Regions from separate parts of the Paenibacillus sp. DRB1-1 genome, predicted to be linked through region 2. Evidence: predicted binding sites of a transcription regulator. Region 2 holds the regulator's gene; each other region holds the start of a gene.
The links. Region 2 encodes Rex, which represses fermentation and respiration genes when NADH is low (regulators of the CRP and FNR family bind a similar motif). Its sites were predicted from a motif close to TTGTGAAATATTTCACAA; they were not measured.

Region 1 (10,561 bases), 160 kb from region 2:
GTGACCTTTCAACATGTTGCATCATCCTTCCCGCATCCGCTATGCGTGCGTCATTGTAATACTTATTTACATTGTACCGTGGAAAGTACGGTTAATAACATCCAATTGTTGTTCACGAGTCAGCTTGATAAAGTTAACGGCATAGCCGGAAACACGAATCGTCAGCTGTGGATAGTTTTCTGGGTGTTCCATTGCATCCAACAGTTGTTCGCGAGCAAACACATTGACATTCAGATGATGTGCGTGGCTTCCAAAGTAGCCATCCATCATCGAAACAAGGTTTGTTTTGCGTGTTTCTTCTTCTTTACCCAGTGCTTTAGGCACGATGGAGAAGGTGTTCGAGATACCATCCAGACTGTGTTCATATGGCAATTTGGCTACGGAACTCAGAGATGCCAAAGCACCTTTTTTATCACGACCGTGCATTGGGTTTGCCCCTGGTGCAAACGGTTCGCCTGCTTTACGTCCATCCGGTGTTGTACCTGTTTTCTTACCGTAAACCACGTTGGAAGTAATAGTCAGTACAGATTGAGTAGGAACCGCATTACGATAAGCTTTATGCTTGCGAATCATGCTCATGAAGCTTTCTACCAGTTCCACAGCGATGTTATCTACACGGTCATCGTTGTTACCGTAGCAAGGGTATTCGCCTTCGATTTCAAAGTCAACAGCAATCCCTTTTTCGTTACGGATTGGTTTAACTTTTGCAAATTTAATGGCACTCAAGGAGTCGGTAGCAACTGACAGACCCGCAATACCACATGCCATGGTGCGGAGAATATCACGATCATGCAACGCCATTTCAATGCGTTCGTAGCTATATTTATCATGCATGTAGTGAATAACATTCAAAGTGTTCATGTACAGTTTTGCCAACCATTCCATCATAGGTTTGAAGCGGCTCAACACTTCTTCATATTCCAGAACTTCACCTGTAATGGCTGGGAATTCAGGCCCTACTTGGACGCCAGATTTTTCATCTTTACCACCGTTAATTGCATACAGCAGAGCTTTAGCCAAGTTGGCACGAGCACCAAAGAATTGCATTTGTTTACCGATTTTCATTGCCGATACACAACAAGCAATACCATAATCGTCTCCATAAATCGGACGCATCAGATCGTCATTCTCGTACTGAATGGAGCTAGTTTCAATAGAAACTTTCGCACAATATTTTTTGAAGCCTTCAGGCAATTTTTCCGACCACAGTACAGTCAGATTCGGCTCCGGTGCAGGTCCCAGATTGTAGAGGGTATGCAGGAAACGGAAGCTGTTTTTAGTTACCCGAGTTTCTCCAGTTACGGACATACCACCAATGGACTCAGTAACCCATGTTGGATCTCCACTGAACAGTTCATTATAGTCAGGTGTGCGCAAGAACTTAACAATACGCAATTTCATAACAAAATGATCGACCAGTTCTTGAGCTTGTTCTTCTGTCATTGTACCCTCTTCCATATCACGTTGAGAGTAAATATCAAGGAAGGAAGATACACGTCCTAAGGACATTGCTGCACCATTTTGTTCTTTGATTGCTGCAAGATATCCAAAATATACCCATTGGAAAGCTTCTTTCGCATTGTTAGCAGGTTTTGAGATATCAAAACCGTGTTCAGCAGCCATTTGTTTCAGTTCATTCAAAGCACGAATTTGTTCGGAAATTTCCTCACGCAGACGAATTACGTCTTCTTCCATGGAATCAACTTCAAGGCTTTTCAGTTGCATTTTTTTATCTTGGATCAAGAAGTCTGCACCATACAAAGCTACACGACGATAGTCACCGATAATACGACCACGACCGTATGCATCTGGCAGACCAGTAATGATACCAGCTTTACGAGCTGCTCTCATTTCATCTGTATAAGCGTCAAATACACCTTGGTTGTGAGTTTTACGAATATGAGTGAAGATATCAATGATACTTTCTGGTACTTCAAAACCATAGGCTTTGCAAGCGTCGATCATCATCCGAATTCCACCAAACGGCTGCAAAGAGCGTTTGAATGGAGCATCTGTTTGTACACCGACAATTTGCTCTTTATCCCGGTCCAGATAACCCGGCTTATGTGAAATAATAGTGGATGGCGTATTCACGTCTACATCAAGCACGCCGCCGTTTGCCAACTCTTTTTTGGTAAGATCGGATACAATATCCCACAATGCGGTTGTGTTGGCGGTAGGACCAACCAAAAATTCTTCATTGCCAACATAAGGTAAGATATTGGTTTCAATAAAATCGTTGACGTTGACTTCTTTAGTCCATTTGCCTTTTTTAAAACCTCTCCAGCCAGATTGTTGCTCTTGTAATTCTCTCTCAATCACCGACATGTAAATCCCTCCAAATTGTTTGGTCTTCCGGACTTGTGATTTTTTTCACGATAAAACTATTTCTTGAGCCCGGCCTGTTCACCGATGCCTTACGCTCAGTGTCGGGACCTTTCTTACACCCTTATTGTAGAATAATGATAGAGTGTAGTATGTGATAAAAATCACAATATGAGTGATTTTTATCACTTTATTTTCCCTAGCTGCGCGCCTATCCTTAGCCTTGCCGTTCACCTCCCTTCCCAAACCAACAGGCCCTCTATATAGAGAGCCTGCATCGGTATTGAACGAGAAAATGCTTTTTCACAAGCCTCTTCGTACCTATTATATTATTGATCAAAACGTCCGTAGAAGGCATTGCGATAGACATCAGCCAACTCAGTAACCAGTGGCAGTTTCGGATTCGCAGTTGTACATTGATCTTCAAATGCGCGGTCAGCCAGATAGTCTACACGTGATTCGAAATCCTTCGCATCGAAACCGATTTGTTGGAACGATTCCTCGATACCAAGTGTTTTGTTCATCTTACGGATCGCTTCGATCAAGCTGTTAACCCCTTCTTCGGTGGTGCGTGCAGGCAGTCCCAGTATGCGTGCAATTTCTGCATAACGCTCATCCGCAACAAAGTGCGAATATTTAGGGAACGAAGCAAATTTTGTCGGTTTTTTCGCATTATAGCGAATGACGTGCGGCAATAAAATGGCATTCGTGCGACCATGCGCTGTATGGTATTGTCCACCCCATTTATGTGCAAGACTGTGGTTAATACCCAAGAATGCATTAGCAAAAGCCATACCAGCAAGTGTAGAAGCATTATGCATTTTCTCACGAGCCAGTTTATCACCAGTCAGAGCCGATTGTTCTAGGTATTGGAATACCAATTGAATGGCTTTAATTGCCAGACCATCTGTGTAGTCATTAGCCATTACGGACACGTAAGCTTCGATAGCATGTGTCAGAACATCCATACCTGTGTCCGCTACAGCTGTTTTAGGCAGCGAATATACAAACACTGGGTCAATAATTGCCACATCAGGAGTCAGCTCATAGTCAGCCAGCGGATACTTCGTGTTACCCAGGTTTTTGTCCGTAATTACTGCAAACGATGTAACTTCGGAACCTGTACCCGAGGTTGTAGGGATAGCTACAAATTGTGCTTTTTGGCCCAAACGTGGATACTTGTAAATCCGTTTACGGATATCCATGAATTTTTGTTTTAAGTTATTGAAATCAGTATCTGGATATTCATAGAACATCCACATGCCTTTAGCGGCATCCATTGGCGAACCGCCGCCCAGTGCGATGATGCAATCCGGTTGGAAACGTCTCATCATTTCAGTACCACGTTCTACAGTAACTGTCGATGGATCTGGCTCTACTTCAGAGAACACTTCGATAGCTACTGGTGTTTGGCGTTGATGCAGATAATGAATAACACGATCTACATATCCCAGTTGTACCATCATAGGGTCCGTGATAATGGCTACACGTGTGATATCAGGCATTTTAGCAAGATACTGTGTCGAATTTTTCTCAAAATAGATTTTGGAAGGTACTTTGAACCATTGCATATTCACCGTCCGTTTCGCCACCCTTTTCACATTAATCAAATTGACTGCCGATACGTTCGACGAAGTCGAGTTACGACCGTACGAACCGCAACCGAGTGTCAACGAAGGAAGGTTGGTGTTGTAAATGTCGCCAATCGCACCATGTGTGGAAGGTGCATTTACAATGATACGTCCTGTTTGCAAACGGTTTGCAAACCGAGCGATAACGTCCTCATCGTTCGAATGAATAGCGGACGAGTGACCCATGCCCCCGAATTCCACGACTTCAGCAGCGCGTTGAATACCTTGTTCCGCATTTTTTACTTTATAGCAAGCCAATACAGGACTCAATTTTTCCGCAGACAATGGGAATTTTGTTCCTACCCCTTCAATCTCAGCGACTAAAATTTTAGTTCCTGCTGGTACTGTGATACCACTCATTTCAGCAATTTTCACAGCAGACTGCCCGACGATTGCTGGGTTCACTGCACATTTCTCGACATTCATAGCTCCTTGAGTGAGCTTAGCTGCTTCTTCTTTATTTACAAAATAGCAGCCGTTAGCGATCATCAATTTTTTCACTTGTTCGAAGATTGGCTCTTCGATAATAACCGCTTGCTCGGAAGCACAAATCATACCGTTGTCAAAAGATTTAGAGAGGATGAGATCGTTCACGGCCTGCTTGATGTCTGCTGTTTTTTCAATGAAGCAAGGCACGTTACCTGGGCCTACACCCAGAGCAGGTTTACCGCAGCTATATGCCGCCTTAACCATGCCTGATCCACCAGTTGCCAGAATCAGAGCCACATCCGGGTGATTCATGAGTGAATTTGTTTTATCCATCGATGGAGCTTCAATCCATTGAATACAATCAGCTGGAGCACCATGTTTGACGGCTGCTTCGAGCAAGACGCGGGCTGCTTCCGCACTACACGATTGAGCAGATGGATGGAAACCGAAAATGATTGGGTTACGTGTTTTAATGGCAATCAACGCTTTGAACATCGTAGTCGAAGTCGGGTTTGTCACTGGAGTGATCCCCATGATAATGCCGACTGGCTCTGCTATCTTTTGAAAACTGTCAAAATCATTGTCTTCAATGACACCGACGGTTTTTTCATTTTTGATACTATGATAGATATATTCTGTTGCAAACATGTTTTTGGTGATTTTGTCCTCGTACACACCGCGTCCTGTTTCTTCAACAGCCAACTTCGCCAGGTACATGTGTTTATCCATCCCTGCGAGTGCCATAGCTTGTACGATTTCGTCAATCTGTTCCTGATTCATACTCATGAAAGCTTGCTGTGCCCGGTTCCCCCGGTCAATCAGCGTTTGAATATACTGCTCTGCGCTTTGCTCTTTTTGGATAACCTCGTTTTTAACAGCCATTTCCCTCATCCTCCTGTTATCTCGTGTACTATCTCTTGTTCACGCACTGATCGTAACACAGCTTTTCAAGATATATTGTGATTTTTTTCACAATCTATTTAAAATTTTATTTTATGAAGTGAATTAAATCACAAAGTTTGGAATTCTGCCACTTTTACCCCCTCTTCTTGCCCCAAAAACGCATTGCGCAGGTATATAATGAATTTGAATTGATCAAGTTGCAGATAAAAAACATAGGATACAAAGGGGAAATGGACGATGAGAAACCCTACAAATGTAATGGAAGCCCGCGGCAACACCTGTTGCTTCTCGGAGGCCAGCTTCAACCGGTTGCAAGTGATGATGAAAGATCGAGTTATGCCTGAAAGCTCGCATCTGTTCTGGGAAGGAGATACAGCGGATAAGCTGTTTTATATTAAGCGCGGACGCGTGAAAGTAACCAAAACAACGGATGAGGGTAAGGAACTTATTCTATATATGTATCAAAGCGGCGATCTTGTTGGTCAAGCCGATCCATTTTTTGGGACTAAGCATTCCTTTTCTGCTGAGGTTCTGGAAGACAGTGATATTGGCGTAATCGATCATACGGATCTGGAATTGCTTATTTGCCAGCATTGTGATTTTGCGATTGATTTTATGAAATGGATGGGTTCGCATCATCGCATTACTCAGACTAAGTTCCGCGATTTGATGATGTACGGCAAGCCTGGCGCTTTATGTTCAACACTCATCCGTCTATGCAATACCTATGGTGAGCCTCACGGCGAACATATCCTGATTCATAAGAAAATTACTCATACTGACTTATCTAATATGATCGGTGCGACCCGGGAAAGCGTAAACCGGATGCTTAGTGATCTACGTAAGAAAAATGCAGTAGAATACGATAATGGCATGATTGTTGTCAAGGATTTGGAAATGCTGCAAGGCGTATGTCATTGTGAATTGTGTCCTCGTGAGATTTGCCGGATATAATAAATCGTTTTTTATGTAAAAGGGAGTGTTATAAGCCATTATAGCTTATAACACTCCCTAATTTATTTCTACTCCTCTACTTATACAGAAGCAGTTGCGAAGCATTTTAACACTAGTCTTTCTTCTGGCAACACACTTTTTAAAACTGTAAGCATAAATAACTTAAATTCCCCATCTCATAGCTTCTATGGATGACCTTGGCTTTGTTTGCAGGATTGCCACTCCCCATTGCAATAAACAACGGTACAAAGTGCTCTGCTCTTGGTACGGCCTGGCGAGCATACGGTGCTTCGCTTTCATAGTGATCCAAAGCCTCTATATCTCTACTTTGCACTTTTTCAATAATCCAATCATCAAAATCTATAGCCCAAGGTTCTGTTTTCGTTTCCCCCCATTTGACGATACGCAGATTATGAACAGTCACTCCACTGCCAATGACCAGAATATCCTGTTCTCCCAGTCCACGCAGCACTTCACCAATGGCATATTGTGCTTTGGGCGAAAGATATGGATTTACAGAGATCTGAACTACCGGAATGTCTGCCTCAGGATACATACGATGCAACAATGTCCAGGATCCATGATCCAGTCCCCTCACCCGGTCAGTTTGTACGTCAATGCCCTTTTGTTCATATAATTTTTCTAGCTTATTGGCCAGTTCCACAGAACCATGTGCTGGATATTTCACCGTGTACAGTTCCGGTGGGAAACCGCCAAAATCATAAATGGTATCGTACACGTCATCCATCGAACTGATCGTCAACGTTTGCGCTTCCCAATGAGCAGTAAAGATAACAACCGCTTTAGGGCGAATGCTTTTCCCCAGTTGCTCTAAAAATGAAGTATAGTCCGTCTGTTCAATAGCAAGCATCGGTGAGCCGTGGGCCAAAAATAAAGATGGCATCATATAAAGATCCCCTTATCATCATTAGTTTATTTTATTCATTAAGTAACTTTATGTAAGTTATAATACATAAGTAACAGAGTAATGTCAACACAGATTTCAACATACACTTAAAGATCAGAGGTTCCATAAATAAAGATTGATATAGGTATAAGGTCATAGTAATATGTAACTAATAAATTTTAAGATTTCACTATATTTCGATACAAAGGACTGGTTTCTATGGAGATACATACTTCTAATTGCCCAAAATGTGGTTCCGTTTTTCGTCAAAACCTTAGAAACCTGTGTAGTTCTTGTATTCAGGAAGAAAATATATTCTTGGACCGCTGTTCTAACTATCTATGGAAGCATCCTTCTACTCATACTCGCCAGCTCAGTGACGTAACCGGCACACCTATAGAATTGCTTACAGATTGGGTAAGAGCAGGCAAATTTCCCTCCACCTACAGTCAGCTTGATTATCCTTGTGAATCCTGCCGTTCCCCCATTTATGCAGGAAGACTATGCCATTCATGCTTGGGTACATTTCGTTCGGCCGCGCTGGATATTCAAACCCGTGTGCCCCGCCGTGCAACAGCAGGATTGTTCTCAGTTGCAGGGCGCATCAAAGGCTATTAAGCCGTGCTGCCTATGCACATCATTTCTGTAAAATGGATAAGTAGTCCTATACACAAAATAAAAAAACAGCCTTTTTCCTAGGAAAAGGCTGTTTTGCTATGAGAAACGCTTATTTAGTTTGGTGCTCATCTAATCCATTCCTCAGCCCAAAATTGAATCTGTTCCATAACCGGCTGAAGTGCACGGCCTTTGGTTGTTAGCTCGTATTCAATGCGGACAGGAGTTTCCGGATATACATGACGTGTAAGAATTCCTTCATTTTCCAAATCTTTCATCCGCTCTGATAACATTTTGTCACTCATTGTGGGAATTAGATTGGAAATATCCTTAAACCGCTTAGGACCGCTCATCATGGATTGAATAATTAATCCATTCCAACGCTTACCCAAACATGAAAAGGCGGTTTCAAAACGCGGACACATTTTTGCACATTGCGGTTGACTCTCCAAATTTTTCACCTTCTTTTGCATTTCGGTTTGATAAAGCTTTCCTTTTGTTAGTATATATCATTTTAGCATACTTTATCCCGAAAGAAAACACTTTCTTCTTAAATTAAATACCTGCGCTGATAAAGTTGCCATGACCAAAACTGATTATACAACAAACCAACACAGCAGGTATATGTCTAAATCGTTAAATACAAAAAGGCGGAATCCCAAGAGGTTCCGCCTATCAATCTGTTCATTATACAGCTCATCAAAATGTGATGATTGTCATTATACCAACACTCCACCGAGAGGTCTTACAGGTTCGCTTCTACCATATATTGGTTTGTTAATACTTGTCGGAGAAGTCCAACGAATGCTATTGGCGATAACTTTCAAAATATCAGGCTGGTAATAAGTCGGATAGGTCTCATGACCTGGGCGGAAATAGAATATCTTACCGCTACCTCGGCGGAAAGTACATCCGGTTCTAAATACTTCGCCGCCTTCAAAGTTACTAATAAATACCAATTCATCCGGCGCTGGTATATCAAAGAACTCGCCATACATCTCTTCCTGCTTCAACAAAATTTTGGCGTCTATGCCTTCTGCAATAGGATGTGACGGATTCACCGACCAAATAATCTCCTGTTCACCTGCCACCCTCCATTTCAGATCACAGCTAGTGCCCATTAGAGCTTTGAATGGTTTTGAAAAATGGCCCGAGTGCAGCACGATCAAGCCCATTCCTTCCTGCACTCGCTTTACAACACGCGCTGTAACTTCATCGCTCACCTGATCGTGGGCTTTATGCCCCCACCACAGCAGCACATCTGTGGAATTCAGGATCTCTTCTCCCAAACCATGCTCGGCATCATCACGAAGAGTAGCTGTTCGAATGGCAAATCCCTCTCCTGCCAGGCCGTCAGCCAACGCTTTGTGTATCCCGTCAGGATATATCTGTTTGGCTTCATCATTCAACTTTTCGTTCAAAAATTCATTCCAAATGGTGACGTTAATCATCAACATTTCCCCCTATTAAGTTAGACCCACCACATCTCGCTCAGCGGTTCTTCAATCAATACCTGGCGAAGATTGTGGACAGCCTTAGTAAAGCCTTCCTCCACGGACATCAGACCATCTTCATGCTCAATACTCACTACATAATCGTATCCCACCAGACGCAGAGCACTGATAATATCTGCCCAGGTTTTTACATCATGTCCATAACCCACAGTACGGAACTGCCAAGCGCGATCTAGCATTTTCGTATATTCCTGCATATCGGTAAGTCCATATTTATTTACATTGACCGGATCAATCGTCGTATCCTTGGCATGAAAATGGTGAATGGCTCCCTCTCGGCCCAAAATTTGAACCGCCTGCACTGGGTCAATTCCCTGCCACCACATATGGCTCGGATCCAGATTAGCACCAATGACCTCTCCCGCAGCTTCACGCAAACGAAGCAAGGTCGCTGGTGTATGAACGGAGAAGCCTCCGTGTAGCTCCAGCCCAATTTTAACATGATGATCTGCTGCAAATTTTCCCGTCTCAGTCCAGTAAGGAATAATTTTATTCTCCCATTGCCACTTCAACACTTCCTGAAAATCATTAGGCCACGGAGCCACAGGCCAGTTTGGATATTTCGCATCCTCATGATCACCCGGACAGCCAGAGAAAGTGTTCACAACTGGAACTTCCAGCTTTTCTGCCAATCGAACGGTTTTAAGAAACGTTTCATGATCAGCTTGGGCCAAATGCTTTTGCGGATGAAGAGGATTGCCGTGACAGCTAAGCGCACTAATCGTTAGTCCGCGGGACTCTACTGCCTTTTTAAAATTTTTGAGCGCTGTATCATTCTCCAGCAACTCATCCGGCTTACAATGCTTATCTCCTGGGTTGCCGCCTGTACCGATTTCTACAGCATCCAATCCTTGAGAAGCCACATAATCCAGCGCCTCCTCCAGCGAACGTCCGCCAAACAACACCATAAATACTCCAAGTTTCAAAAGAAATCCCTCCCTATATCATATGTGAAAAAAGCTGCTTTCATTATAATGATGGTCTATTCGGGATAATTACGGGCTTAGTCAAAATAGACAGCTTTCCCGGTACGGGCCGATTCATAGATAGCTTCCAAAATTTCAGTAACAACCAGTGCCTGTTCCGGCTTCACAAGAGGTTCTTTGTCGTCCAGAATAGATTCGATCCACAGACGGGCTTCGCGGTCTGCTTCATTTTCCGTTTCTCCAGAGTAAAAGGCAACACCGCCTGCATCCAGATCTATTTTCGTATCAAACAAGCGGCTGTTCTTTTCCCCGTTAATGCGCAATCCATCCTGCATATCGGCTCCGCCTTCGGTTCCG
Region 2 (10,561 bases):
CAGGCGATCTTCTGCTATGCTAATATACAGAGTTATTATTTTTGTAAGTGTCATAAGAAAGGATTAAGCCCGAATGAAATTTGCGGTATTGGATTTTGAAACGACAGGCACCCAGTCCGCGGATGACATCATTCAAGTCGGACTTGCAATTATAGATCATGATAACAGCATTTCCCGTGTTTACGGCTCTTATGTGAACCCTGGCAGATCTATTCCACCTTTTATCACTGGATTGACCGGAATTACAGACGATGACGTCAAGGATGCTCCTGCACTTGAAGAAATGATGATGGAGCTCGTGCCTATGCTGGACGATGTTGTGCTGGTCGGTCATAATGTGGCGTTTGATTTTAATTTTTTGCAAAACGCTCTGGATCGGTGCGGATATTTACCGTTTAGCGGAAGAATCTTGGATACAATGGATTTTCTGAAAATTATGTTTCCATCGCTTTCTTCGTATCAGTTGGGTTTTGTGTCTTCTGAGTTCGGGCTGGCGCATGATCGCCCTCACCAAGCAGACAGCGACGCGTTGGCTACGGCTGAGGTGTTTTTAAAGTGTCTGGGTGAGCTTCAAGCATTACCTCTGATAACGATACAGCGGCTTAGCGATTTGTTCGCAGAGGAAGACAGTGACCTCGGATGGTTTCTTGATGGGGTGCGTGAAGAGAAAGAGCTTGATCCTATTCAGGATTTGGAGGGACATCAGTTTTTTCGTCAGCTTGCGCTAAAAGTGGAAGATTGGACGGAGCTAGCTGCACCGCGTAGAGAAGACGACCCGAATCCACTTTCAGGTGTTTCCTTTGAGGAGTACATGGATGATGTGCGGGACAATTTGCGTTCATCCTTGAGCCAATATGAGGAGCGCGAGGCGCAGATACAGATGATTGAGGGTGTAAATCAGGCACTGAGTGAAGACAAGCATCTGCTGATCGAAGCAGGTACAGGAACAGGAAAGTCCCTCGGTTATTTGCTCCCATCCCTGTATCACAGTGTAAAAAAAGGACAGCGCGTTATGGTAAGTACACATACGATCAACCTGCAGGAGCAATTACGCGAGCGCGACATTCCGATGCTGACCAAGGTGATTCCGTTTCCGTTCCGGGCTGCTATTTTCAAGGGTCGGGGACATTATTTGTGTCTGCGTAAGTTTGAACATAAAATAAACAGAAGAGACTTCGCGACACCGAAGGAAGATTTAATTACAGCGGCTCAAATGATCGTCTGGTTGACGCTAACAGAAACCGGTGATGATGAAGAACTGAATCTGAGCAACCGTGGAGGGGATTTCTGGGAAACGGTGGCGAGTGATTCAGAGTCCTGTCTTGGTCGTTCTTGTCCATGGTTCCGCAAATGCTATTATCATCGTGCACGCCATGAAGCAGGGATAGCGGATGTTGTTATTACGAATCACTCTAAGTTGTTCACAGACGTCAAAGCCAGTCACCAGTTGTTGCCGAGCTATGAACACCTGGTGATTGATGAAGCCCATCACCTGGAGGAAGTAGCTGGTAAGCACCTAGGTATGCATATGAAATATTTCACACTCGTGCATACACTGACGCGACTGTTCAAAGACAGCAAGAATGGACAACTGCCTTCACTTCGTCAACAGTTGGCAAAATCGGGGCACGAGAAGTCGGCGGATTGGGCCTCAACCATCGACCAGATGTATCCGCTCGTGTTAGAGGTTAAGGAAACTTGGGACCTGCTAAGCGACAAGCTGTTTGGCATGTTGCCAGAGCGAAGCGATGCGACACCGGGCGAAACAGGACAGTTTTCTTCCCGTCTCAAACCTTCAGCCAAGCCTGCAAAGTGGGATCAGGCGGGGGCTTTGGAAAATCAGCTATATGTAACGATGAGTGAAATTTTGCGCAAGGGCGACAAGCTGATGCTGGACGTCAAGGAAGAGCATGACGATTATGCGGCGGATAGCCTTATTACAGATATCACGGGTCTGCTCAAGGATTTGGCGGGGATTAGAGAAAATTTGCGATTTTTTATGCGACTCGATGATGAAACAACCGTATACTGGCTCGAAGCGAGTGGGCAATTCCGTAGTAAATCATTGCAATTTTATGCGGTGCCCGTCGATGTGAGCCGCCAGTTGAAAGAAATGTTTTTTGACAAAAAAAGAAGCATTATTCTGACGTCTGCTACCTTATCGGTAGATAAGTCGTTTCAGTACATGATCGATCAGCTCGGCTTGCAGGAGGCCGCAGATCAAGAGCGGCTGATGACTTCGCAGCTCCCGTCACCCTTTAATTACAGGGATCAGGTGTTGCTGGTCATTCCACGGGATTTTCCAAGTGTGAAGGGCAGTGTAGGAGATGCACATTTTGTAGATATGCTCGTTAGCTCTCTAGGAGCGACTGCTCAGGCGACGCGGGGGAGAATGCTCGTTCTGTTTACTTCCTATCGGATGCTCCGGCAAGTGTATGAGCCGCTCAAAGAGGCCTTAGCAGCCAGCGAAATTACTGTGCTGGGACAAGGTGTGGACAGTGGGAGTCGCAGCAAGCTAACCCGCCGTTTTCAGGAAGCTAAAGCTTCTGTATTGCTGGGAACCAGCAGCTTCTGGGAAGGCGTCGATATTCCAGGAAAGGCTCTGACTTGTCTGGCCATTGTTCGCTTGCCGTTTCAACCGCCGAATCACCCGTTGCTGGAGGCAAAAAGCGAGCTGCTTCAGCAGCAGAAGAAGAATCCATTTATGAAGCTGTCTGTACCACAAGCGGTCATTCGCTTCAAACAGGGATTTGGTCGGTTGGTACGTACAGCGAGCGACCACGGGGTCGTTATCGTTTACGATACGCGTGTGATCGAATCCTATTACGGAAAGCACTTTTTGTACTCGTTACCGGGACCAAAAATGGAGCATATGCCATCGGAGCAAATGGTGCCCCGCATCGCCGAATGGCTCCAATCCGCCCCGGAGACAGAGGCATAACGGACGGACACTAAGTATGTTCGTTACAATTAGGGGGAGCAAGTATGAAATCAGATAAAATTTCAGAGGCTGTCGTACGGAGGTTACCCGTATATTTACGTTATCTGAATGCACTTCACAAACGGGAGGTGGCTACGGTCTCTTCTCAAGAGTTGGGACAGAGGCTAGATTTGAACCCGGCCCAAATCCGTAAAGATCTCGCCTATTTCGGAGATTTTGGCCGGAAGGGTATCGGTTATGATGTTTCTTATCTAATCGAGAAAATACGCCATATCCTGAAAATTGACCAGCAAATTAATGTCGTATTGGTCGGTGCCGGTAATCTGGGGCAAGCCCTTTCGAATTATAACGCTTATTTAAAAGACAATATGAAGATTGTCGCAGTATTTGATGCGTTTCCGGATAAGGTAGGGACCAAGATCAATACATTGGTCGTTCAACCGATGGATGAACTGGAAGCGACTGTGAGAGAAAAAAACATTCGAATCGGGATTATTACCGTACCTGATTTTGAAGCACAGCACGTGGCTGACAGGCTTATTGAGAGCGGAATTGGAGCGATCCTGAACTTTGCACCGACTACTCTCAAGGCACCGGCCAACATTCGGATTCATGCCACAGACTTTACAACTGATTTGCTTAGCCTCGCTTATTATTTGGAGGACGGAAAGGAAGAAACACAATATGACAGTGAATAAATGGATGATTAAAAATGGCTCTTTTGCCGTAAATGGACCAGAAGCTGGGGTAGTCAATGGTTTTATGATTGTGGAGGATAGCCGTATTACTTATATTGGCGAAACTTTGCCTGCGGGTGAGGAAGAAACGGAAGCGATTGATGGTAAAGGGCTATTGTTTTTACCTGGTCTGATTAATACCCATGGTCATGCGGCGATGTCTCTGCTGCGTGGGCATGGAGATGACTTGGCACTTCAAGTATGGCTTCAGGAAAAAATGTGGCCTATGGAAGCCAAGTTTACATCTACGGACGTGTACTGGGGTACGTCCTTGTCTGTGCTGGAAATGCTGAAAGGTGGAACAACGACCTTCCTGGACATGTACGATCATATGGATGAGGTAGCTCGTGTAGCTGAAGAGTCAGGTATTCGTGCAAGTCTGATGCGTGGAGCAATTGGACTATGCTCGGAAGAAGAACAGCGAATCAAGCTGGCTGAGGCCGTGACTTTTGCGCGTAACTGGCATGGTAAAGCAGACGGGCGTATTACAACGATGATGTCTCCGCACGCGCCATACACATGTCCACCTGCGTTTATTGAAAAATTCGTACAAGCTGCGCATGATCTGGACTTGCCACTGCATACGCACATGTCTGAGACGATCGCCGAAGTGGAGCAAAACGTACGCGACTACGGTTTGCGTCCAGTTGCACACTTGGATAAGCTTGGCTTTTTCTCCCGTCCTTCGCTTGTTGCCCATGGCGTTCATTTGAACGACGAAGAAATAGCTTTACTGGCTGAACGTGGTGTAGCGGTTTCGCATAATCCTGGTAGCAATTTGAAGCTGGCAAGTGGTGTGGCAAGAGTGCCTGAATTGCTGCGTGCAGGGGTTACTGTTTCTCTCGGAACGGATGGTCCTGCCAGCAATAATAACCTGGATATGTTCGAGGAAATGCGTCTGGCGGCACTTATTCACAAGGGTGTATCCGGTGACCCTACGGCAGTTCCTGCAAGTGAAGCGCTGCGTCTTGCAACAGAATACGGTGCAAAGTCGATTGGTTTAAAAGAAGTAGGAGCGTTGGCAGCAGGCAACAAGGCTGACTTTATCGCGTTGGATCTGAATCAGGCACATTTCTTGCCGCGTACAGATCTTATTTCCCATGCGGTATACTCTGCAAGCGCCAAGGACGTGGCTCATGTGTGGGTAGACGGTCGCCAGGTTGTGAAAAACGGCGAATGCCTGACTATGGACGAGGAACGTATCAAACATGAGGCACAAGCCGCCTTTGAAGGGCTGCTGTCGCGCTAATTTAGGTGTCACATCCCCTTAGAGAGGAAGCACAGGTTTGAAAAATAAGAAAAAATGGATAGCGGTCGCCATTTTGGCCGTGATACTGATCCTGGTCAGCATTTTCTGGTATTATTCCTATGTTACTCAAGACCAGGTGGCTGAGAAAAATGCCGCTATCATTAAGGCCAAGCAATCAGGTGGTCTGGTTAGCACGACTCAAACATGGAAGTCTGTGTGGGATCAGGTATATTGGGTAGTTCAAGGGAAAAATGCACAGAATGAAAATATAATGGTGTGGGTTCCTTTTCAAAAAGTGGAGGGACAACCTAACGTACCTGCCGCAGATAATAGCGGTGTTCATACCGAGCTGCTGAAGAACGGAGTCGATGAGCAAAAAATGATGGCGCTAATTCAGCAGCAGCTTCCAGGTGTAAAAATTGTAAGCCTCCGGCCGAGTGTGTTCAATGGCGAATATGTGTGGCAGCTGTTTTACGATGATGGAAGCCATCATTACTATACCTTTTACCGTTTTTCAGATGGGGGAGCGACGGGTGTAAAGTATACTTTGCCCAATAACTGAGCTGGTGTAAGGATTGGCAGATGTGGAATGAATGACTAGTAAATAATTGAAAGTTCAAGAAAAAGACGTAAATGCGAAAAAAATCGTATTTACGTCTTTTAGTTTTGCTATGCCGCAACTCCTCCACACATTGCCTTCGATATTAGATATACGTTATGATATACTATATTTTATAAGTGATAGACAAAAATGATAGAAAAAAGAATTGCTGATCACTATAAGATCATGCAATTTGGTTGTTTGTTGACATTCGTCCCGTTTCTTCTGGGTTTTACATTTTGAGAGGAGGATGTTGTTTGAAATTGCGTGCAGTTCCTATCGTTGTGGCGGCAGTATTGGCAGCTTTGCTGCTATTTGGGGGATGGTTCATTTACCGTCAGGTTACAATGCAAAGTCCTCTGGAAAAACTGGTATCTCAATATCCAGGCGTGACAAGCGCTCAAATAGATATTAAACAGGATCAGGTTGTATTGAAACTAGATCTCAAACCGCAGGCAGATGTGGCCAAATTGGTCGATGTGGTTAAGCAAAAAGGACAATCCATCATTGGTAGCCGCACTATTAAGTTGGATATCACAGATCGTTCCAATTCAGCACTGAATCAATGGTGGTCTGAGGCTATGTTTCCTGTGGCTGAAGCGATGGAAAATAAAAAGTATACTCAAATTTCATCTACAGTTGAGCAGATGAAAAAGAAAAAGACGGGTATCAAAGCTGATACCGACATGGATTCGAACAATGTCTATATCCGACTCAGCGAAGGTAAAGCGACCAAGTTTATCGTTTTGCCACGTCAATCTCAGCAAATGGGGGTATGGCCTAATGCCTAGATGGATCAAGGAAATATTAATCGGCATTGTGCCGGTAACCATTATATTTCTCGTTTTTATTGGGGTAAATATTATCCCTCTTCTGGTTGCTGGCGTGATGCTTAGCGGCTTGTTAATGCTTATGCATGCGCGTGGCGGTTTGGCCGTAGGTGCTGGGCAAGAGCGTAAACGTAAAAAAAATGGTCCGGACAAGCTGACTTTTGAGGAAATCGGTGGGCAAGAAAGCGCCAAGCAGGAACTGCGCGAGGCCCTGGATTTTTTGAATCGACATGATGAAATTTCCAAATTTGGTATCCGTCCATTAAAAGGCGTTTTGCTCACAGGTCCTCCGGGAACCGGAAAAACGCTGATGGCGAAGGCAGCGGCACACTACACTAATTCTGTATTTGTTGCAGCCTCAGGTAGTGAATTTGTTGAAATGTACGTTGGTGTTGGAGCGGGTCGCGTCCGTGAGTTGTTTCGGGAGGCGCGTACTCGTGCAGCCAAGGAAAAGAAGGAAAATGCAATTATTTTTATTGACGAAATCGATGTAATTGGTGGTAAACGTGAGGGTGGACAGCAACGAGAATATGATCAGACTTTGAATCAGTTACTGACAGAAATGGATGGTATTTATTCGGCAGATACACCGCGGATTTTGATCATTGCGGCAACAAACCGTAAAGAAATGCTGGATAGCGCCTTAACGCGTCCAGGGCGTTTTGACCGTCATATTCAAGTGGATCTGCCTGACAAGAAGGGCCGTCTTCATATTCTAAAAATTCATGCCAAAAACAAACCGATTCAGGAAGATGCGAATCTGGACAAAATTGCTGAGGAATCTTACGGGTTTTCTGGTGCACAGCTGGAGAGCGTGATGAATGAAGCGGCAATCTATGCGATGAGACAGGATCAGAAAATGATTGCGCAGAAGCATCTGTCGATGGCAATTGACAAAGTGATGATGGGTGAAAAGACAGACCGAGAATCGACCTTGGAAGAGAAAAAACGTGTAGCGATTCATGAACTAGGACATGCTATTATGGCCGAAATTGTTCGTCCCGGTAGCGTAAGCCAGGTAGCACTTAGCCCTCGTGGGAAAGCGCTTGGCTATGTGCGCCACAATCCACAGCAAGAGCATTATTTATACACCAAGCAGTTCCTGGAGGAGCAAATTATGATCTCGCTCGCAGGGGCTACAGCGGAAGAAATGTACTATGGCGGTCGCAGTACCGGCTCAAGTAATGATTTTGAGCAGGCGCTGAACATTGTTCACACGATGATGACTTCTGGTTTGACTTCACTTGGCATTATTAACATGGAAATGGTAACCAAAGAAGAACTCATGCGGGAAAATGGTGAGATTATGGCTGACCTGCATACCCGAACTTTGGAGCTGCTGGAAAAGCATCGTCCTGTGTTCGACAACTCACTTGACATCCTGATGAAGGAAGAAACTCTGTCTGGAGACCAATTTAGATGTCAATTTAGTGAAAATGCTTTATTACCAGCATAATTTTTTATGCTGGTTATTTTTTTTTACTTTTAGTCCGTGCTAAGATATTATTATCTATTGGGACATAAACATGTATTTTTCGACAAAGAAGGATACAATATATGAGAGTGACCAGGAAAGGGTGGAGTAAAGAATCATGCAATTTAAAAAAATCGGCGTCATCGGCGGCGGCACCATGGGACAGGGGATTTCTGAAATGCTCGCGTCCAAAGGAATCGATGTGCTGCTGGTAGAGCAGACACCAGAGAAACTAGACTACGCCTACAATATGATTGAAACGAGTCTGGACAAACAACTGGAAAAGTGGGCAATTACTCAAGCTGAGAAAAAATTGATCTTATCCCGTATTCAAAAAGTAATCCATTTGGCGGAGCTCGGCAGCTGTGATATGGTCATTGAGACTATTACAGAGAATCTGGACGAGAAGAAAGCAGTGTTCCAAGAGCTAGACCATGTGTGTCCAAGCAATATTATTCTTGCAAGTAATACATCCACGCTGAGCCTGACCGAGCTTGCTAGCTCGACCAAGTATCCTGAGCGTGTTATTGGTATGCACTTTATTTATCCAGTATCCCGCATTGATCTCGTAGAAATTATTCGTGGTTTGAAAACTTCGGACGATACATTTGAACACACTAAAATGTTCGTGGAAGAAATAGTGGAGAAAAAAGGAGTCATGATTTATGAATCTCCTGGATTCGTAACAAGCCGGATTATCTGTCTGCTGATTAACGAAGCGGCCCATGTACTTCAAGAAGGCGTGGCTTCTGCTGAAGATATCGATGACGCTATGCGAATCGGCTATAATTTCCAAAGCGGTCCTTTGGAAATGGCTGACCGCTTTGGTCTGGATTCCGTTTTGGCTGCTCTGGAGCGTATGTTCCGTGAATTCGGCGAATTGAAATATCGTCCGTCCATCGTACTGAAAAAAATGGTGCGTGCAGGTAATCTGGGCGTGAAATCGGGCGAAGGCTTCTTTAAGTACGACAAGGATGGTGACCGGATATGAAAATTCTCGTAATCAATGCAGGGAGTTCTTCCCTGAAATACCAATTGTATGATATGACGGACGAGTCCGTTCTGGCAAAAGGTTTGGTGGAGCGCATCGGTATGGATTCCTCCATCCTGACGCATAAGCCAACTAATAAAGAAGAATACACTGAAGTTAGCGAAATTTTGGAGCATACTACAGCCATCCGTAAAGTGCTGAATTCACTCACAGATGCTGAACATGGTGTAATCTCCAGTACTAGCGAAATTCAGGCTGTGGGCCACCGTGTGGTTCATGGAGGCGAAATCTTCAAACAGTCAGCAGTTGTAACGCCTGAAGCGAAGAGTGAAATCCGTCGCTTGTTTGACCTGGCGCCACTGCATAACCCTGCTTCCATGATGGGGATTAAAGCGGCTGAATTGAATATGCCAGATGTACCGCAGGTTGTGGTATTTGATACTTCGTTCCATCAAACCATGCCTGAAAAAGCTTATATGTACGCCATTCCAAGAGTATTGTACAATAAGTATAAGGTTCGTCGTTACGGTGCCCACGGCACTTCCCATGATTTTGTAAGTAAGGAAGCCGCCAAATTCCTTGGTCGTCCTTTGGAAGACCTGAAGATTATCACTTGTCATATCGGTAATGGTGGTAGTGTAACAGCAGTTCAAGGCGGTTTGTCTGTTGATACTTCCATGGGTATGACTCCACTGGAAGGACTTATGATGGGCACTCGTAGTGGTGATTTGGACCCAGCAATCGTACCTTATGTCATGAACAAAGAAGAATTGACTGTCAATGAAGTCAATTCCATGCTGAACAAGCATAGTGGACTTTTAGCTATCTCCGGTATCAGCAGTGACATGCGTGAAATCACAGAAGGTATGGAAAAAGGCGAAGCTAATTCTACATTGGCATTCGAAATGTATGAATACCGTCTGCGCAAATACATTGGATCGTATGCTGCCGCAATGAACGGGGTAGACGTAATTGCATTTACAGCAGGTGTAGGCGAGAACTCCATCGTTCTGCGTAAGAGAGTGTTGGAGCAATTGACATTCCTCGGTATCGAGCTGGATGAATCGTTGAATGCTATTCGTTCTGGCGAGCCTCGCCGGATTACAACTGCAAATTCAAAGGTAGAAGTACTGATCATTCCAACGAACGAAGAACTGGTTATTGCCCGTGACACGTTCCGTCTGGTTCAATAGATCGGTTCGAAAGTGTAAACTTTATGCATGCGGACTATTGTTTGAGTTCCGCATGCACCAAACAGCGAGAGCAAACAGCCTGACCCAGGGGGAAGGGCTGTTTGATTTTCGGTTAAGAGGAGAGAGACGGTCATGACGAATAAAAGTACGATTGCCCAAGTGGGCCGCCATGTAGGGGAAACGGTTACAATCGGCGCTTGGGTAAACAATAAACGATCTAGTGGTAAAATTCAGTTCCTGCAACTGCGCGATGGTAGCGGGTATATTCAAGGGGTTATCGTGAAAAGCGAAGTGTCCGAGGTTATTTGGAATGACGCCAAATCCTTGACTCAAGAGAGCTCCCTTTACGTTACTGGAGTGGTGCGTGAAGAACCGCGTAGCCAATCGGGCTTTGAATTAACGGTTACAGGCATTGAAATTATTCATTTAACCGAAAACTACCCGATTACACCCAAAGAGCATGGTGTAGATTTCCTGATGGATCATCGTCACTTGTGGCTGCGTTCCGCCAAGCAACGTGCTGTTCTGATCGTACGGGCGGAAAT
Region 3 (10,561 bases), 2.0 Mb from region 2:
AACAATCAATTTTTTGGCTCCAATACGATGATAGAGGGCTCCGCCCAGCACTTGACCAAAAATCCCGCCCAGAGACTGCACTAAAATCGCAATCCCTGCATCTCCCATACTACGGTTCAGTTCGTCAAACACATACATGCTAACCAACGGCCACATCAAGGAACTTCCAGCGGAGTTAATCAGGCTAGCAACGAGAAACACTTTCACTTCTTTCGGATAAGACTCCAACCATTTCATATCTTTTGTTTCTCCTTTTGCATCTGACGCCATAAATGGCATTATCTCATTGGCGCTTCACATTCACCACCGTTGAGAAGAAAGTAGCCCCCTGTCCCATATCCGACAGCCGATCAGAGGTTAACACATTGGCACGCTGTCTGCGTCCTTTGCCTTCCCACCATAATCCCTGGCTAATCACTGTACCGGGCAGCATCAGATCGGTGACTTTGGCTTTCAGCTCATACGTCCCCCGATCATTCCATACGGTAACCGGTTCCCCATCCGCGATGCCTCTGGTCTGAGCATCCTCCGGGTGAATTTGTAGCAAGGGCTCCCACTCCAGCCGCTGATGCTTGGGTAAGTTAGCGAAAGTAGAATTCAGAAAATTATGGTTTGGCGGTGAAATAAACATTAATGGAAACCGCTCGTCCGCTTGCGGTCGATGCTCGCCATCATACCCTTCGATCAGCGGCACATATGAAGGCATCGCGGGCAGACCTGCTTGTTTCATTTTTTCCGAATATAGTTCAATCTTGCCTGAAGGCGTGGTTAAACGATCCAAATAAGTGGCCTTTGGCGACATATCGAGCTTTACAAAAGGTGACTCTTTTAAGGCTTCCAAGGTTACACCGTTGAGATAAGGGTTCGTTGGATTATCAAGCGCGCCTGCGATCATGTCCTCTTCACTTTCCGTAAAGGCAGCTTCGTCAAAGCCCATAGCCCGTCCGAGCAGGCTAAACAGCTCATAATTGCTTTTGCTTTCCCCGAGTGGAGCAATGACGGGTTCCTGCATCTGGACATAGTGATGCCAGTAGGATTTATATAGGTCCGTACCTTCAAAGGAAGACGCTGCAGGCAGCACAATATCGGCATAACGGGCCGTATCCGTAAGAAACAGGTCATGTACGACTGTGAACAAATCCTCTCGTTCAAATCCTTCAGTCACCCGTTCCGAATCGGGAGCTACAACTACCGGGTTACTGCAGTATACGAATAACGCCTTAATTGGCTGTTCCTTCTGTAGCAGCGCTTCTCCGATCCGGTTCATGTTGATCACCCGGGCATCCGGGTTCTGTCGCAGATCAGGACGCGCCAGATTGGCGCCGTTAAACTTGCCATAAGCGCCATTAGAGCGTGATGCTCCCCCGCCGTGCTTCAGCCATTGTCCAGTGAGCGCAGGCAAGCATGTAACCGCACGTACATTCATACCGCCATTATCATGATGCTGAAGCCCATTGCCGATATTGATATACGCTGCTCGCGCAGTTCCGTACATTTCCGCTAAACGGATAATATCTGCTTCCGGCACGCCGGTAATCCGCGAAACTCGCTCTGGTGTATATGTCTTAACATGCTCGCGCAGTTCCTCATGGCCTACCGTGTAGCGGTGTAAAAATTCGTCGTCCGTCAGTCCCTGAGCGAACAGCACATTCATAACACCCAGCGCGAGCGCCGTATCCGTCCCCGGATATAACGGAATGAACCAATCCGCCCATTGCGCCGTCCGGTTGCGATGAACGTCAATAACGACCACCTTAGCACCTTTTTTACGTGCCTTCTCAGCCAAAACGACCTGATGCATGTTGGTACTAATGACATTTCCACCCCACACAATAATGAGGTCTGCATCCTCCGTATCCTCCGGGCTGGTGCCGCCCTTAAAACCCATAACGGACGCCCAGCCTTCATTCCCTGCCACACTGCATATCGTCTGATCCAGTTGGCTTGAACCCAGCGCATTAAAAAATCGGCGATCCATTCCATCCACACTCAATACGCCCATATTGCCATAAAAGCTGTAGGGGAGAATAGATTCCGATCCGTCCGTACGTATCAGCTCCTTGAACCGACCTGTAATGGTATCGACCGCTTCCTCCCAGCTAATTCGTTCAAACTTCCCTTCTCCTTTGGGGCCTATACGTTTCAACGGATAGAGCACCCGATCAGGATCATATACCCGCTCCGTCATATTGCGAACTTTGTTACAAATAGCCCCTTTGGTAATAGGATGATCCGGGTTCCCAGTCACCTTGACTATCTTTCCATTTTCCTTGTGAAGCAGGAGCCCACACGTATCCGGGCAATCTAACGGGCATACAGCCGGAAAAATACCGGCCTGCTGCTCCGTCATCCGCTGTCCCCTTTGTAAGTCTTGTTGAAGCGTGGCCTCAGGAGGCGCGCTATTGCGATGATCCATAGTGTTGATGCTCCTTTCCGTTACCGTTTCCAAAAATTACACTGATCTTATCATATCTACAGCTTTGACCTATGGCAAGAGAAGGATTTTCCCACACAGCCGCTCTCCAAAATATTAAAAAATCCGTCTGCTGTATACAGCAAAACGGATTTTTAAAAATCATAATTATTTTTTTATCACCCTGTTTCATCATTTCTTACCGAGGGTAAAAGAGATCAAGGCATTATGGACGAGAGCACACTCATCCTCCATGCCAAATCATGGACCACTCCCAAAAAAATCCGCCATGACAGGTTTCGTTCCCCCGGGCCTGTCATGGCGGATTTGCTTTGTTCATTGCTGTTTAAAGTACCATAATTAAGCAGGATCACTCAACGGATTTGATGTGCAACCGAAGAAGTAGTTGGAGATTCATTCACTGGATGTGCGTTGGCTTGAGGCTTTTTCAAATAGGCCAACCAGTAGGCTCCAGCCACAAACAGGCTACCTCCTACCAAATTCCCCAGCCATACCGGAATGAAGTTCATAACATAATCTGCCCATGAAAAGTGGCCTGCAAAAATAGCCGCCGGAATGAGAAACATATTGGCAACAACGTGCTGAAATCCAATAGCGACAAAGGCCATTGTCGGGAACCAAATCCCCATAATCTTGCCACCGATTGAGTCTGTGCTATATGCCAGCCATACAGCCAGTGCTACGAGCCAGTTACATCCTATACCCGATATAAACGACTGCAAAAAGCTTTCATGCAGCTTATGTCCTGCCATATCCACCACTTTGTCCAAGTAAGGGCCCGTCTCTGTCATACCCAGCACATGCCCAAAGAAAAATGCAACAAATAACGCACCTGCAAAATTACTGAGCGTAATAATGGCCAAATTACGGAACATAGCGCCGGTCTTAATCCGTCCTGCCCATCTCGCCAAAGGGACAGCCATCATATTACCGGTCAGCAATTCTCCGCCAGCGATCAATACCAACACGAGACCTACAGGGAACACGGAAGCTCCAATAAAGGTAGCAATACTCCCCCATTCCTTAGGTGCGCTTGCGATGACACGTATATCCAGCAAAAACCCGAGTGCAATAAATGCACCTGCCAAAAATCCCAATACCACCGACACAGTCCACGGGTTGTTCGCTTTAGCCACTCCTGTTTCTACCGTCTTTTCGGCAATTTGCCCCGGCTTATAGCTTGCCATATGTTCCCGCTCCTTTAACATCTTTTTACTCGAATATTCTTCTCTCATATTTTATTTAAAATCAGTGATTATGTTTGTGAAAAAAATCACTTTATTAACTATAAAAAAAACAGCCCTTGGAAAAAGGACTGTCTTTCTGTATTATTGCATCTACTGCGCTACTACGCGCTTTACATTTAATTGTATTCTTCCTTTTCAACTGCTCTCAAGAACCAAATAACTCCACCGAGGCCTACCAGCGCCACGACTACAAGAAAAAGGATATAAAACAAACCCATAAGCTACTTCCCCCCTGATCCTTATGCTACTCTATATTGTACTATAAGGATTCATTCGTACGCCTCAGATTGTTGACAAACTTATGAACAATGTCACAGACAAACCGAATTATACAGTAACTGGGTTCCGTTCGGATATTGTAGGCAATGCTTGTAAACCTGCTGCGTTCAGGAAATTCCAAGGCTTGTTATAATGCGGCTGGAAGAAGAAATCGACAAAGGCCAACTGGTCAATAGTCATATGATTTTGAATGGCTACAGATAGCGTGTTAATGGATTGCGTCAAATCCACCTTCGACATAATTTGAGCACCCAAAATTCTTCGTGTCTCCTGCTCATATACCACTTTCAGTAATACCTTTTCGGAGGTTGGCATAAATTCAGGCCGGTAGCTGTCCTCAATGGTTACAGCTTCTACAGTCATGCCTTCGTCCTTTGCCGCCGCTTCCGTCATGCCTGTTCCTGCGATATTGTCTTCGTAAATTTTGATACCCGAAGTTCCTTGGGTTCCCATGTAGGCAATGGTTGGTTGTACCAGATTACGTGCTACCAGCGTACCCATACGAACTGCGTTGGTTGCCAAAGGGATATAAGCCGTTTTGCCTGTCGGATTATAGCGGATTGCACAACTGTCACCTGCTGCAAACACGTCCGGGCAGCTACTTTGCATATAGTTATCCACAATGATCGCACCGTTAGGCAACATATCTACCTGACCTTTGAGCAGATCCGTTTGAGGTCGGAAACCGATGCAGAGAATAACAAGCTCTGTTTCATATTCCCCTTTAGAGGTCACGACTTTACTCACCTTACCGTTCGTACCCTCAAAACGACTCACCGTCTCGCCAAGTACCAGCTTAATGCCATGCTCCTTCAGGGAACTTTCAATCCGGTCTGTATACTCATGGTCCAAATACTTATTCAATATACGATCAGCACTGTCGATCAGTGTTACGTTTTTACCGTTCATTTGGAAAGCTTCTACCAGTTCAACACCAATGTATCCAGCTCCGACGACTGTAATGTTCTGTACGTGCTGGGCTTTCTCAATGATATCATTCGAATGATTATAGTTTTTACAGAGCAAAATATGATCAAGTTCAATGCCTTCCAGCTTCGGAATAATGGGCCATGATCCTGTGGTCACAATTAATTTATCAAATGTGTCTGTAAATTCTTCGCCTGTTTGGAGATTACGTGCATGCAGCGTCTTGCCTGCCGTATCCACACTCGTTACCTCATGAAGCATCTTGGTCTCTACACCCAAGTCAGCCAGTTGATCTGGAGACGAATAAAACAGTCCGTGCGGATCTTTGACGACACCACCTACGTACAGAGCAATACCACAAGATAAGAATGAAATATTATCATTACGCTCATAAACGGTAATTTCGGCATCTGGATAACATTTAGCTGTGTTGACGATAGCTGCCGTGCCTGCGTGTGTACATCCGATAACTGCTACTTTCATGTTAAATTCCTCCTTGGTGTGTGGGCATAAAATGTATAATAATTGTGAATAGTTTCACGTAAACAGCTCGTTAGTGTTTGTGATTTATTTCACTTCATGCGCTTATTATAGTGTGATATTTTTCACATTACAATAGCTTTTTAAGATATTCACAATTTGTCCACATTTAAAAAAGAAAGGATAGCCGAGTTCAGTCGTTTGCTGAAATGTTTCTTTGCTCCATCCAGTTTTCCCTGTAAGCCCCCTGATTATGCCCTTGGAATCGACCTTCACATGATTCAACACACCTCAGACAAATGCATATGTAGAGAACAAAAAAGGTCCGTTTCCCGGAGACATTCCGGAAATCAGACCCTTTTTAAACATATACATTGGAATTAAAGCGAAGCTACTATAGCAATTGCTCAATAGCTGCTTTCATCGCTTCTGGTGACTCCTTCGGTTCAAAACGACCCACAGGTACACCTTCACGATTCACAATGAATTTCGTGAAATTCCACTGAATTGTCCCATCTTCCTGTTCTCCAGGCTGTTGCTTTTTTAAATATTCAAACAGAGGCGCTGTATCCGGTCCGTTGACGTCCACTTTGGCGAATACCGGGAAACTAACCCCGTAATTCAGTTGGCAAAATTCAGCCGCTTCCTCGCTGCTGCCCGGCTCCTGACCGCCAAATTGGTTGCAAGGAAATCCTAATACAACTAATCCCCGATCCTTATATTCGTCATAAAGCTTTTGCAAATCCCCATATTGCGGGGTAAGTCCACATTTACTGGCGGTATTCGCAATAACCAGCACCTTACCGGTGTAAGTATTCAGAGAAACCTCCTGATTCGCTGGTGTTACGGCATTATGTGAATAGACAGACATACAGCATCCTCCTTCGTGTCGCTTGGTTTAGGTTACATAACCTATTTTAACCAAAACGTGACGGACATGCCAACATCCACAGTGACTTTACCGTGATGCCATCACTTCGAGTCTGCGTTCTTCGCGTTCGGAAGCGGACATTTTTGGGCAAGCATAACAATACCGCTGACCTCCACCTGTCTTGTAATATTGGCAACAGGACGGTTTCATGTAGGTATTTTCACCAGGACGGTAAGGATTGTCCAATTCAATGAGACGAACCGTAAACGGATTTCTTTTACGCCCGAATACCTCTCCCTTCAGTTCACGTGTCACATACATATAATCTTGTTCAAAGCGCTCCACATCCTGAGGATCAGTCAACGATGGCTGTACTCTATCCTTAAAATACAGCAATGTCAACGGAAACTGTCCCCACATTTGCCCAATAGATGCGCTCCCCACTGCAGCTATTGCCTCCAATATAGGCCGCATCTGCAAACTATAAAAGTCACGTAACACTTGCTGAGCCTGTTCGGAAGAATGGTCATCCCCATTGTTCCGCGTATTGTCCAGCTCTGTTAGGTCGATGACCTGGAGGCTAATAGAAGGATATTGACCTTCATAACAAATATGAAATCTGAGATTGGAAACGGACAGATCCAAACGACGTTCACACAGAGACACCATAAAATGCTGCGCAAACACGAGACCACGCAACTGGTTCACAAAATAAACGGCTGCGGTTAAATCGTCTTCAGCACGCAGAAGATCGCCGTAATACTCCATCACAGAGCGGATTTTATCTGGTTCAAGCCATTCAGCCACTGGCCCAGAATATACTGCATCCTCCGGCGTGACTCTCACTATTTTCGCTAGTTGCTCAAGCTGATCGTAATCCAGTGGTTTCATGGTATGTCCTCTTTAGCCTCTTGCCGCTACTTGTGGTCTGGCATCACGTCGCTCAGCAACAGAACCCACGAGTTGCTTATCTTCCACATTCATTTCTTTTACTGCTTGGCTCACCGCAGGCTGTCCAGCCAAAGCATACGGAAGGCAGAGCGGTACACCCGTACGAGGATCTATTACAATATCTGCTTCAATCCCGAACACCTCACGCAGCACATCAGGGGACATAACCTCAGTTGGAGTTCCTACCGCCTCAGCCTTCCCTTTTTTGATCGCAATCATATGCTGAGCATACCGGGCGGCATGGTTCAAATCATGCACGACCATAACAATGGTGCGCTCCTCCGAAGTATTCAGATACTCTAGCAAATGCAGCACTTCCAGTTGATGCGCCATATCTAAAAATGTCGTTGGCTCATCCAGAAACAAAATATCCGTATCCTGCGCAAGCGCCATAGCAATCCAGGCACGCTGACGCTGGCCGCCAGAAAGCTGATCAATCGGACGATCGTGGAACTCGCTCATTCCCGTTACTTGAATGGCCCATTCTACCATTTTGCGATCTTCCGCTTTCATGGAACCAAAGCCTTTTTGATAGGGAAAACGTCCGTAAGATACCAGTTCCGTCACGGTTAATCCTTCCGGTGCAGTCGGATTTTGTGGCAAAATAGCCAGCTGTTTAGCTACTTCCCGGGTGGATTGCTTATGAATGGATTTACCGTCAAGCAGAACACTGCCGCCCTTAGGATTCATGATGCGAGCCATCGTCTTCAGAATGGTGGACTTGCCAGAACCATTTGCGCCCACCAAGGCTGTGATTTTCCCTTGCGGTATTTCCACGTTCAGATCTTCTACAATCAATCGATCTTCATAAGCAATATCCAGATTTGCCGTTTTCAGACGAAACATTTGGAATCATCCCTTTCCCTTATCCAATATATAGTCACGGGCTTAACGCACGACTTTCATCAAAACTTCATTCTATCTTTATATAATAAAGATATTGATAATCATTATCAAGTGTTAACTCGTTTATTTCCTATATCATACAGTGCATATCATCCAATATTTCCTCAAAAAATTCAAAAAAAGATCACAGCTCCTCGAAGCTGTGATCTTTTAAATCCGGCGAATCGCATTATGACTGTACAGAAGACAGTCCAAATGCTTCAGCCATGAGACGTATAGATTTCATTTTGGCATCAAAGTCGTGAATAATGCTCGCAACCATGATCTCCTGGGCATTATAGTCCTTACTTAATTGCTCAATCTGACGCTTCACCTGTTCGGGCGAACCGACCACCATACGTTTGCGATTCTCACGAATACGCATCCGGTCAAACGGCGTATACGGATACGCCAGTGCCTTTTCGACGGAAGGTGTTCCAGCGGAGCGCATTCCCTGCTCTAATAGTACAAGAGACAAGTCCATACTGGAAGCCAACCGATTCGCCTCCTCCTCGGTATCCGCACAGATCGCAAATACAGCAACAAGTGAACGCGGTTGGTCACTATGCTGGGAAGGCTGGAAGCTTTCCCGGTATTCCTTCATAGCCCCTGTGCCGCCTTCACCATTAATGAACTGCGCAAACGCAAAGCCCACGCCACGCTCGGCGGCGAGACCTGCGCTATCACCGCTGGAGCCGAGCAACCACATTTCCGGTACAGTTTCTATGAGCGGCATCGCCTGTAGCGAACCGAAACGGTGATCATGGCCTGTGCTGTCATGTAAATAAGCTAACAGGTCATCCAACTGCTCAGGGTATAGATCTACACCGCCTCGCATTTTGCCTTCTTGCAGTGCTCTGGTAGCAATGGGCATTCCTCCAGGCGCTCGTCCCAGACCCAGATCAATGCGACCCGGATACAATCCCTCCAGCACACGAAAGTTTTCCGCTACTTTATAAGCGCTGTAATGGGGCAGCATCACACCACCTGACCCCACTCGAATGGTTGAGGTACGGGCAGCCAGATGCGAAATCAGTACCTCCGGACTGGAGCCTGCTAGATTTGCGGCAGAATGATGCTCTGATACCCAAAAGCGATGATAACCCAAGCGTTCCGCCTCTATAGCAAGCTCAGCGGTCTTTTGTAATGCCTGCGCATGCGTCATGCCTTCCGATACCGGAGATTGGTCAAGAATGCTGAGTTTTATCATAAAAGTCTGACCTTTCTATTTTGGAATAAGGATAGACACTAATTATAGCACGCGTAGCCACAGTTACCCAAGAGGGGCCCATATCAATTTTATAGTGAAAAAGTTTATTTTTCGTAAAGACTTGTGTTCTCCTTATCCGCCTCATAGAGATGCGAACGCTTTTTAAAGAAACTGTACAGATGTGTAACGATTACTTTCAAGACAGCGTAACCTGGAACCGCCAGTACGATTCCCACCACACCAAACAAATTGCCTGCCGTCAGAATAACGAAGATAATCGTGATCGGATGTACTCGAAGAGATTTACCCATAATTTGTGGAGAAATAAATTTACCCTCAATGAGCTGTACGACTGTCCATACGATAACCATCTTGAGCAACATAATCGGTGAGGTGACCAAGGCTACAATTAACGCAGGTGTAATGGCAATAACGGGACCTAAGTAGGGGACAACGCTCGTAAAGGATGCAATGACTGCAAGCGTCAGAGAGTAGTCTAATCCAATGATTAGATAACCAATATACAACAGCACCCCAATACAGAAGCTGACAATAATCTGCCCACGAATATAGGAACTGACCTGATGGTTCATTTCGGTCATAATGCGGTCTGTTTCTTTACGAAACATAGGCGGGAGCATTTTCAGGATAAACGGTGGCAGCTTGTGTCCATCTTTTAGCAAGTAGAACAGAATAAATGGAACCGTGGCAATCGCAAGTACCGTTTCTGTAACCACGCCCAAGAAGCTGCCCACGCCCGTCCATGCATTATTAATAAAGCTAGATAACTTTTCAGATGCTTTGGAGGCCAGCTCAGATGGATTAATTTGAATGGTGTTCTGGAACTGGTTTACAAAATCGCTGCCGATCAGTTTCTCGAATTGTCGTTGTACTTGTTCGCTATAGTCAGGGAAATTTTGGATGAGCCCCTGTATTTGATCGCGGATTACAGGCACCACCGATGTAACCACAATCGCAATAACCCCTATAATCAGCAAAAACAGTACAATAATGGAGTATATTCGTTTCACCTTATTGCGCTCCAGCACATCAACCAACGGATTGAACAGATAGTACAACACGCCGGATAAAATGACAGGGAGAATTATCGTTTTCAGCAGCACCATGACAGGTGTGAATATGTATGAAATTTTGGTAAACACCAAGATATTCAAGCCGATCAGCAGCAGTACCAGCAGGAATAACACAAACTTGTTGTTCAGAAAAAACTTCTTGAATCGGTCTTTCCATGCCGGAGTTATTTCCACACCACATTC

Region 1: pflB (formate C-acetyltransferase) is a predicted target of Rex. The motif match lies at 2,362-2,379, and genes of this name have one in related genera.
Region 3: ACQW03_RS13410 (formate/nitrite transporter family protein) is a predicted target of Rex. The motif match lies at 3,696-3,713, and genes of this name have one in related genera.

The regions. Positions count from the first base shown of each region.
Region 1 is NZ_JBODQH010000001.1:4,878,484-4,889,044, reverse strand. Features, by position in the region: gene pflA (pyruvate formate-lyase-activating protein) at 1-15, opposite strand, end outside; gene pflB (formate C-acetyltransferase) at 67-2,328, opposite strand; gene adhE (bifunctional acetaldehyde-CoA/alcohol dehydrogenase) at 2,655-5,267, opposite strand; gene ACQW03_RS21735 (Crp/Fnr family transcriptional regulator) at 5,526-6,242, shown strand; gene ACQW03_RS21730 (DODA-type extradiol aromatic ring-opening family dioxygenase) at 6,382-7,149, opposite strand; gene ACQW03_RS21725 (hypothetical protein) at 7,468-7,767, shown strand; gene ACQW03_RS21720 (winged helix-turn-helix transcriptional regulator) at 7,893-8,237, opposite strand; gene ACQW03_RS21715 (ThuA domain-containing protein) at 8,484-9,215, opposite strand; gene ACQW03_RS21710 (sugar phosphate isomerase/epimerase family protein) at 9,236-10,204, opposite strand; gene ACQW03_RS21705 (Gfo/Idh/MocA family protein) at 10,282-10,561, opposite strand, start outside.
Region 2 is NZ_JBODQH010000001.1:5,040,602-5,051,162, forward strand. Features, by position in the region: gene dinG (ATP-dependent DNA helicase DinG) at 74-2,941, shown strand; gene ACQW03_RS22560 (redox-sensing transcriptional repressor Rex) at 2,986-3,639, shown strand; gene ACQW03_RS22565 (amidohydrolase) at 3,626-4,927, shown strand; gene ACQW03_RS22570 (cell wall elongation regulator TseB-like domain-containing protein) at 4,965-5,489, shown strand; gene ACQW03_RS22575 (hypothetical protein) at 5,786-6,319, shown strand; gene ACQW03_RS22580 (AAA family ATPase) at 6,312-7,814, shown strand; gene ACQW03_RS22585 (3-hydroxyacyl-CoA dehydrogenase family protein) at 7,951-8,823, shown strand; gene ACQW03_RS22590 (acetate/propionate family kinase) at 8,820-10,016, shown strand; gene asnS (asparagine--tRNA ligase) at 10,149-10,561, shown strand, end outside.
Region 3 is NZ_JBODQH010000001.1:3,008,616-3,019,176, reverse strand. Features, by position in the region: gene ACQW03_RS13420 (MFS transporter) at 1-237, opposite strand, end outside; gene ACQW03_RS13415 (molybdopterin-containing oxidoreductase family protein) at 284-2,416, opposite strand; gene ACQW03_RS13410 (formate/nitrite transporter family protein) at 2,788-3,621, opposite strand; gene ACQW03_RS13405 (FAD-dependent oxidoreductase) at 4,009-5,370, opposite strand; gene ACQW03_RS13400 (glutathione peroxidase) at 5,762-6,238, opposite strand; gene ACQW03_RS13395 (hypothetical protein) at 6,326-7,129, opposite strand; gene ACQW03_RS13390 (ABC transporter ATP-binding protein) at 7,142-8,035, opposite strand; gene ACQW03_RS13385 (LLM class flavin-dependent oxidoreductase) at 8,265-9,284, opposite strand; gene ACQW03_RS13380 (AI-2E family transporter) at 9,389-10,552, opposite strand.